DNA from 2 places in the Exiguobacterium sp. K1 genome. Region 1 is predicted to be linked to the other one. Evidence: predicted binding sites of a transcription regulator. Region 1 holds the regulator's gene; the other holds the start of a gene.

The links. The regulator LexA, encoded in region 1, represses DNA repair genes until DNA is damaged. The targets are predictions, from matches to a motif close to CGAACATATGTTCG.
Positions count from the first base shown of each region.
Region 2: N7U64_RS14130 (DNA polymerase thumb domain-containing protein) is a predicted target of LexA. The motif match lies at 1,835-1,848, and genes of this name have one in related genera.

Region 1 covers NZ_JAOTIT010000007.1:156,527-159,951, reverse strand. Annotated here, with positions in the region: gene glpK (glycerol kinase GlpK) at 1-605, opposite strand, end outside; gene N7U64_RS13915 (MIP/aquaporin family protein) at 643-1,347, opposite strand; gene N7U64_RS13910 (metal-binding protein) at 1,534-2,004, opposite strand; gene lexA (transcriptional repressor LexA) at 2,035-2,649, opposite strand; gene N7U64_RS13900 (hypothetical protein) at 2,858-3,145, shown strand; gene N7U64_RS13895 (recombinase family protein) at 3,191-3,425, shown strand, end outside.
Region 2 covers NZ_JAOTIT010000008.1:22,391-25,815, forward strand. Annotated here, with positions in the region: gene N7U64_RS14115 (arsinothricin resistance N-acetyltransferase ArsN1 family A) at 1-179, shown strand, start outside; gene N7U64_RS14120 (MBL fold metallo-hydrolase) at 248-1,003, shown strand; gene N7U64_RS14125 (pentapeptide repeat-containing protein) at 1,067-1,714, opposite strand; gene N7U64_RS14130 (DNA polymerase thumb domain-containing protein) at 1,873-3,198, shown strand; gene N7U64_RS14135 (YolD-like family protein) at 3,182-3,425, shown strand, end outside.

The DNA of each region.
Region 1 (3,425 bases):
TCGTCATCCCACTTTTGTTCGTAGATGTTGTACATCAACGTCCGGGAAGCGTTTGTATAGTCTGTGATATGTGTTTTACCGCCAGACAACTTCCAGACGAGCCAAGTGTCGATTGTTCCGAAGAGAAGCTCACCATTTTCCGCTTGTTCCCGTGCGCCGTCGACGTTATCCAAAATCCATTTCACTTTCGTGCCTGAGAAGTAGGCATCGATCAGGAGACCTGTTTTATCGCGGAATGTTTGATTGAGTCCCTGCGCATTCAGTTCATCACAGATGCCGGATGTTTGGCGGGATTGCCAGACGAGAGCATGATAAACCGGTTTGCCGGTTTCTTTATTCCAAACGACTGTTGTCTCACGTTGGTTCGTAATTCCGATACTTGCGATTTGGCTTGGTTTGATATCGGCCGTTCCGAGCGCATCCGCCATAACGGCGAGGATAGAGCCCCAGATTTCATTGGCATCATGTTCGACCCAGCCCGGTTGCGGGAAGTATTGTTTGAATTCGCGTTGCGCCGAGTTCACGATTTGTCCATCATGGTCAAAAATGATGGCACGCGAGCTTGTTGTTCCTTGGTCGAGTGCTAAGATGTACTTGTTTTCCATGCTGAAATCCCCCTTGAGATGTAGGTGTCAAACAAAATCAGTTTTGCAGCAGTTGATACAGCAAGACGGCTACTCCACCACCGATGATTGGACCAACGATTGGAATCCACGAGTAACTCCAGTCAGATGAACCTTTTCCTTTAATCGGTAAGATAGCGTGTGCAATCCGCGGACCAAGGTCACGGGCCGGGTTGATGGCATACCCTGTTGTACCACCGAGCGAGAGACCGATGACGACGACAAGAAGACCGACGATGAATGGTTTCAGTCCGTCACCAAATGTTGTCAGACCAAACGACAGGATTCCGAATACCAGGACAAACGTCCCGATGATCTCTGAAATCAGATTTGACGGTGTATGGCGAATCGCCGGACCTGTTGCGAATACACCCAGTTTTGCTGCTTGATCATCAGTCGCTTCAAAGTGTTTCATATAATGAAGCCAAACGAGTACTGCACCGATGAATGCTCCGATTAATTGACCGGCGATATAGACAGGTACGTCTGCCCACGGTAAATCGGAATTCATGGCAAGCGCCAATGTCAATGCAGGATTGAGATGCGCACCACTCGAGGCAGCAATGTATGCTCCCGTCATAACGGCGAGACCCCAAGCGAATGTAATGACGATCCAACCGCCGTTCTCAGATTTTGTCTTTCTCAAGACAACCCCTGCAACGACTCCGTCCCCGAGCAAAATCAGAATCATTGTTCCGATCAGCTCACTTGTAAAGTTACTCATGCAAAAACCCTCCCTTTGGATTAAAGCAAATAATGGCCTTTCCATTTAAACCTACATCTAATTGAGAACGTTTTCAATACAAATACTTCAAAACTTCAAATTAAAATTTCCTTAATTTATGTTTAAAAAAATGAAAAATGGATAATAAAAAAATCCTTTGTTCATTTTTCAATGAACGAAGGATTTTCAACGACGCTTTTTCCGCTTCTTTTTGGTGCGGAAGAAGCTGCTGGAATGATCGAGAACGATATGTATCGTACTGGCGACCATGACGCCGATGACAAAAGCGGGCATGGCTGCAAACCAGGAATCCACCGTGCTTGATTCGACAAGTTTCAGATACAGCGCCAAAAACAGAAGTGGAATCACGAAAGCGGCGCTGTACAACAGGCGGATCAGGTCACCGATGATCAATCCGTGTGACCAGATGGACCGGTGGGGCATGATTTTGACATAGGGCATCCAAAGGACACGCAAAGGACCATGCCGATAGTAAGGTTCAGACTTCAAATCGAGATCTGGTGAAAGCCAAAGGGTGCCGACGGCGATGCCGACAGCAGTTGGAAGCCAATCCGTCTGCTGCGTTGCGACCGAATACGCAACGTAGCCGGTTAGAGCGACGGTATTGACTGTATCATGTACATTTCCAGAAGGCATGAAAAAAGACCAGCTGCGCTGGTCCCTCGCTTAGTGGATCGTCCGATATACGCCGATGACCTTGCCAAGAATCGAGACGTTATCGAAATACATCGGGTCCATCGAATCATTTTCTGGTTGGAGACGTACTTGTTGATCTTCTAAGAAGAACCGTTTAACTGTCGCTTCGCTATCTTCGGTCATAGCCACGACGATTTCACCATTCTCTGCTGTGTTCTGCTGACGAACGATGACCCGGTCACCGTCTAGAATACCTGCATTGATCATGGACTCACCGTCAATCGTCAACATGAAGACATTTTCGTTCCCGACGTAATGTGCAGGGAGAGGGAAATGTTCTTCGATATTTTCAATGGCTGTGATAGGGAAACCGGCCGTTACTTTCCCAATGACAGGAATGTGTACGATAGCTTCATGATCTTCTTCAGGTTTATCAAGCAATATCTCAATCGCACGTGGTTTTGTTGGGTCACGGCGAATCAGTCCGCGTTTTTCTAGACGATCCAAATGACCGTGTACCGTTGAGCTTGAAGCAAGACCAACAGCTTCACCGATTTCACGAACTGAAGGTGGATACCCTTTCAGTTTCACTTGAGCAACGATGTAGTCAAGGATTTCTTGTTGTCGTTTCGACATTTTCCGCATATGAATTGCCACCTCTTTCCGGATTGGTTTTTGAAGGTTATAGGAATACATGTTTCTAAAATCACTATAACATAGAACAAATGAGCGTACAAACAATTGTTCGACATTTTATATTGACCGAACACTGGTTCCTGGTTTAAGATGAGTTATGCGAACAATTGTTCCGCGAACGTTTATTCTAAAACATTTTAATTTGGAGGGATTCATCATGATGCATTCAATCCGTACCCATGCCTTTTCCATTGTTTTTTATACGCTCAGCTTTGCCTTCATTCTTTTTCTCTTAACACCTCGCCCGGATGAAAAGGTCGAACAGCTGTTAACGACTTCCGTTACAGTAGACCAGAACGCGACCGTCGAACAGGTGGCGGAAGTATACAACGACGGTTCAATGACGGACCAAGAATATGTCGAATGGTTGATTGAGAATAATGAATTAAAGACGACACATGTCATTTCGAAAAACAAAATCGTTGTACCAATCGCGCAACAATGACAAACTGTAAAAGTTGTCAATGAACGAACAGGGGTGTGAAGTACGATGAAAGTAGTAATCTACTGTCGCGTCTCGACGGAAAAAGAAGCACAGGATAGCTCGCTTGAGCGGCAAAGATCAGAACTGTCGGGACTCGCTGCAACAAAAGGATTTGAAGTCGTGGATATCATCACGGAAAAAGAAAGTGGTTACGACGTTGACAGGGAAGGGATGTTATCCGTTCTTGATTACGTCACACGTCAAGCGGTGGACGCCGTTCTTGTGACGGATGATACGCGGA
Region 2 (3,425 bases), on a different contig from region 1:
GTTTCCATAAGTTGATTCTGTTTACGTTTCCCTTTAACAAAATCGGTCAAAAACTGTACATCCGGTCCGGCTTCCGGATTGTCGGAACGTTTAAGGAACAAGGTATGCTCAACGGATATTATGTGGACGTCCTGGCGATGGAGAAACTGCTCCCGAAAACCATCGACGATCAAATATGATTAACACGGCGTCTGAATGGGAAATGAACGAACAGTGAAACATTCCCAATCCGAAAGGAAGACTGCCCGTGGATATTCAACAGATTCGTAATGCAACACTCGTCGTTACCTACGCCAATCAAGTATTTTTGATCGATCCGTTTCTCGGTGAAAAAGGATCTCTTCCGCCGTTCGGAGAGACGCCGAACGCCGTTCCGAATCCGCTCGTCGACTTGCCCGTTGATGTCTCGACACTGCTTGATCCGGATGCGATTTTCGTCACCCACCTCCATGCCGATCATTTTGATGAAACAGCAAAAGAAATTCTTCCGAAACAGATTCCCTTGTATGCACAAAACCAGGCGGATGCGGCGACAATCCGCGAAGCCGGATTCACGAACGTCTCGTCGTTTGAAAACGGACTGGCGCTCGGTGATATCCACGTTTACCATACGTCAGGCCGGCACGGTGTCGGGGAAATCGGTCAACGGATGGGCACCGTCTCCGGTCTCGTCTTGACGCACCCGGACGAACCGACGCTTTACATCGCCGGTGACACGATTTGGTGTGAAGAAGTTGAGACGGCAATCGAGCAGCATGCGCCTGACATCATCATCGTCAACAGCGGCGCGGCACAATTTTTGACCGGCGAACCGATTACGATGTCCCAGCGTGATTTGCTGGCTGTTCATCAGGCGGCGGCTGAAGCGACCATCATCGTCTCTCACCTCGAGTCCGTCAACCACTGTCTGTTGCGCCGCGATATGATTGCCGATTTTTTGGCCGCCCACCATCTGTCTGCTCATTTCCTCATCCCGGATGACGGTGAAACCATTTCCTTTTAAACGAAACGAAGTCCACTCTCCCGAATATGACGGGGACAGTGGACTTCGTTTTTTTTTTACTGGTTAACCATGACTTGGAATGACGAGTCCGAGTAACCGGGCAAAGGTGATAGCCTGGCTTTCCGTAACGATGGCCCCCGGCAAAAAGCGTGGATCAATCGTGATGCCGGATAAGTCGGCTTGTCGCAAATCCAGTCCTTTTAATGCCGTCTCGACCCATTGACTTTCCGACAAATCAACTTCATGCAGTCGGAAATCGATTGGCTTCATTTCAAAGAAATGACTTTCCCGCATCGATGTCTGTTCCAGTGTGACATGACGCAACGCCGTCCGGATGACTTGGGCGTAATTGGCCTGACAGTCTTTGATTGTTACGTGATCGATCGTGTTCGACTCAAAATGAATTCCGGTCAGGCGGCAATCCTCAAAAACAACCCGATGAAAACGACTGTCCTGAAACTGACAGCCTGTCAGGTCACATTGTTCAAAACGGACATTTTCAAATGAAGCCCGCTCAAAGACCAGTCCTGCAAACGAGACATTCCGAAAACAGACTTGATTGACGTCGAGCCGTTCCGTCAGTTCGACCGGCAACGTCTCTTTCTCATACAACGTTTGATACAGATACGGATCATCGATTTCAACATCCGCAAAGGTTTCCGATGTCAACTGTTGCGGTAACTCGGGTAATTGAATGATTTGTTTTTTCATGTACTTCCCCTTCTTTCCTTTACATCGCATTTACCTTTTCCAGTGTAGCAAAGATTGACTCTTTTTTTATTTTTTTGATTTGAGACCGGTTGAGACCATGATATAGTCAAATCAAAAATAAGAACAAACGTTCTTTTATGTAGTAAGGAGTGTTTTCTATGAATCCGATCCTACCTTTTCCGGACCGACGGATTTTTTGTGTCGACAGTGTCTCTTTTTATGCCAGTTGTGAATGCCGTTATCGAAATTTACCTCCTTTAACGACGAAACTTGCTGTCGTATCGGACTTAACCCGATCCGGATCGGTTATCCTTGCGGCCAGTCCCGCTTTAAAACAACTCGGAATCAAGACAGCTAGTCGTCTTTATCAGATTGAGCAGTTGCCTTATCGTGAGCGGAAACAGATTGTGCTCGTCGAACCACGGATGCTGGCATACATGAAAACATCGATCGAAGTGCTGGACGTCTTGCATCAGTTTGCGCCGCCCGACGCAATCCGGATCTATTCAATTGATGAAAACTTTGTCGACATGAGCGGAACGGAACGGCTTTTCGGATCAGACACGGAAACAGCCTGGAAAATTCAGACGGCAATCTGGCAACAGACCGGCATTCCGGTCCGGATCGGAATCGGTCCGAACAACGTCATTGCAAAGCTGGTCCTCGATTTACGCGGAAAACGTGAAGGTATCGCACAATGCGGTTATGCGGATGTCTCTCGGTTGTTGCATGATTTTCCGGTCCGCAAGATGTGGGGCGTCGGACGGATGATGGAGCAACACTTGTCGGTAATGGGAATCCACACCATTGGGGACCTGGCAGCAGCCCCGGTCGAAGATCTGCACGAACGGTTCGGCGTAATCGGGGCAGAACTTTGGCACCATGCCTGGGGAATCGACGGTTCTCCGACAATCATTGATCCGATGACCTTGTTCCGGACTGCACCGGATACCAAACGAACGATCGGACATGGGGTGACCCTGATGCGTGACTATTACCAGTACGAACAGATTCGTTTAGTTCTCGCCGAATTAGCAAGTGATGTTGCGGCACGGGTCCGTTTTTCCAATCAGGTCGGTTGGACGGTCCATCTTGGCGTCCGCTACTCTCGACATGTCGCCCGTGACGGCTTTTCAAAACAGCTCCGATTGCCTTATCCGACCGCCGATGAACGGCTGTTATTACGTCATATTCTTCAATTGTTCGAACCGAATTGGCTCGATGGTGAACCGGTCCGCTTTTTATCGGTCGCCCTCGGACAACTCACCCCGGATCAGGGAACGCTTCAATTGTCCTTGTTTGAAGACAATACAAAGGTCTGGCGCCGAAAACGGTTATTAAAAGCCATCGATCACGTCAATTTACGTTACGGTAAAGGAACGATCCGTTTGGCGGTGTCATTCCTCGATACAAGTGTCGCGAAACGCCGGCTCCGATTCGTCGGCGGACATCCGGGAGGTGATTTACATGACACGTTATCGTGACCGCGGAAATCTCAAATGGCTTCCCTTTTTGATGCCGGAACACATTCAACTCCTCAAAGCCTACTATCTTGAAACACATCAAATCGATTTTCCTGTCATCGATGAACAATTGCAGTATCCTTGGCAGTTCTTACTCGAACAAGCATTAATAGAAGGAATCGAGCTCGAAATCACGTACTATAGTGAAAGGGGCTATGTCACGACATCCGGTTTCATCGAGCAGGTGC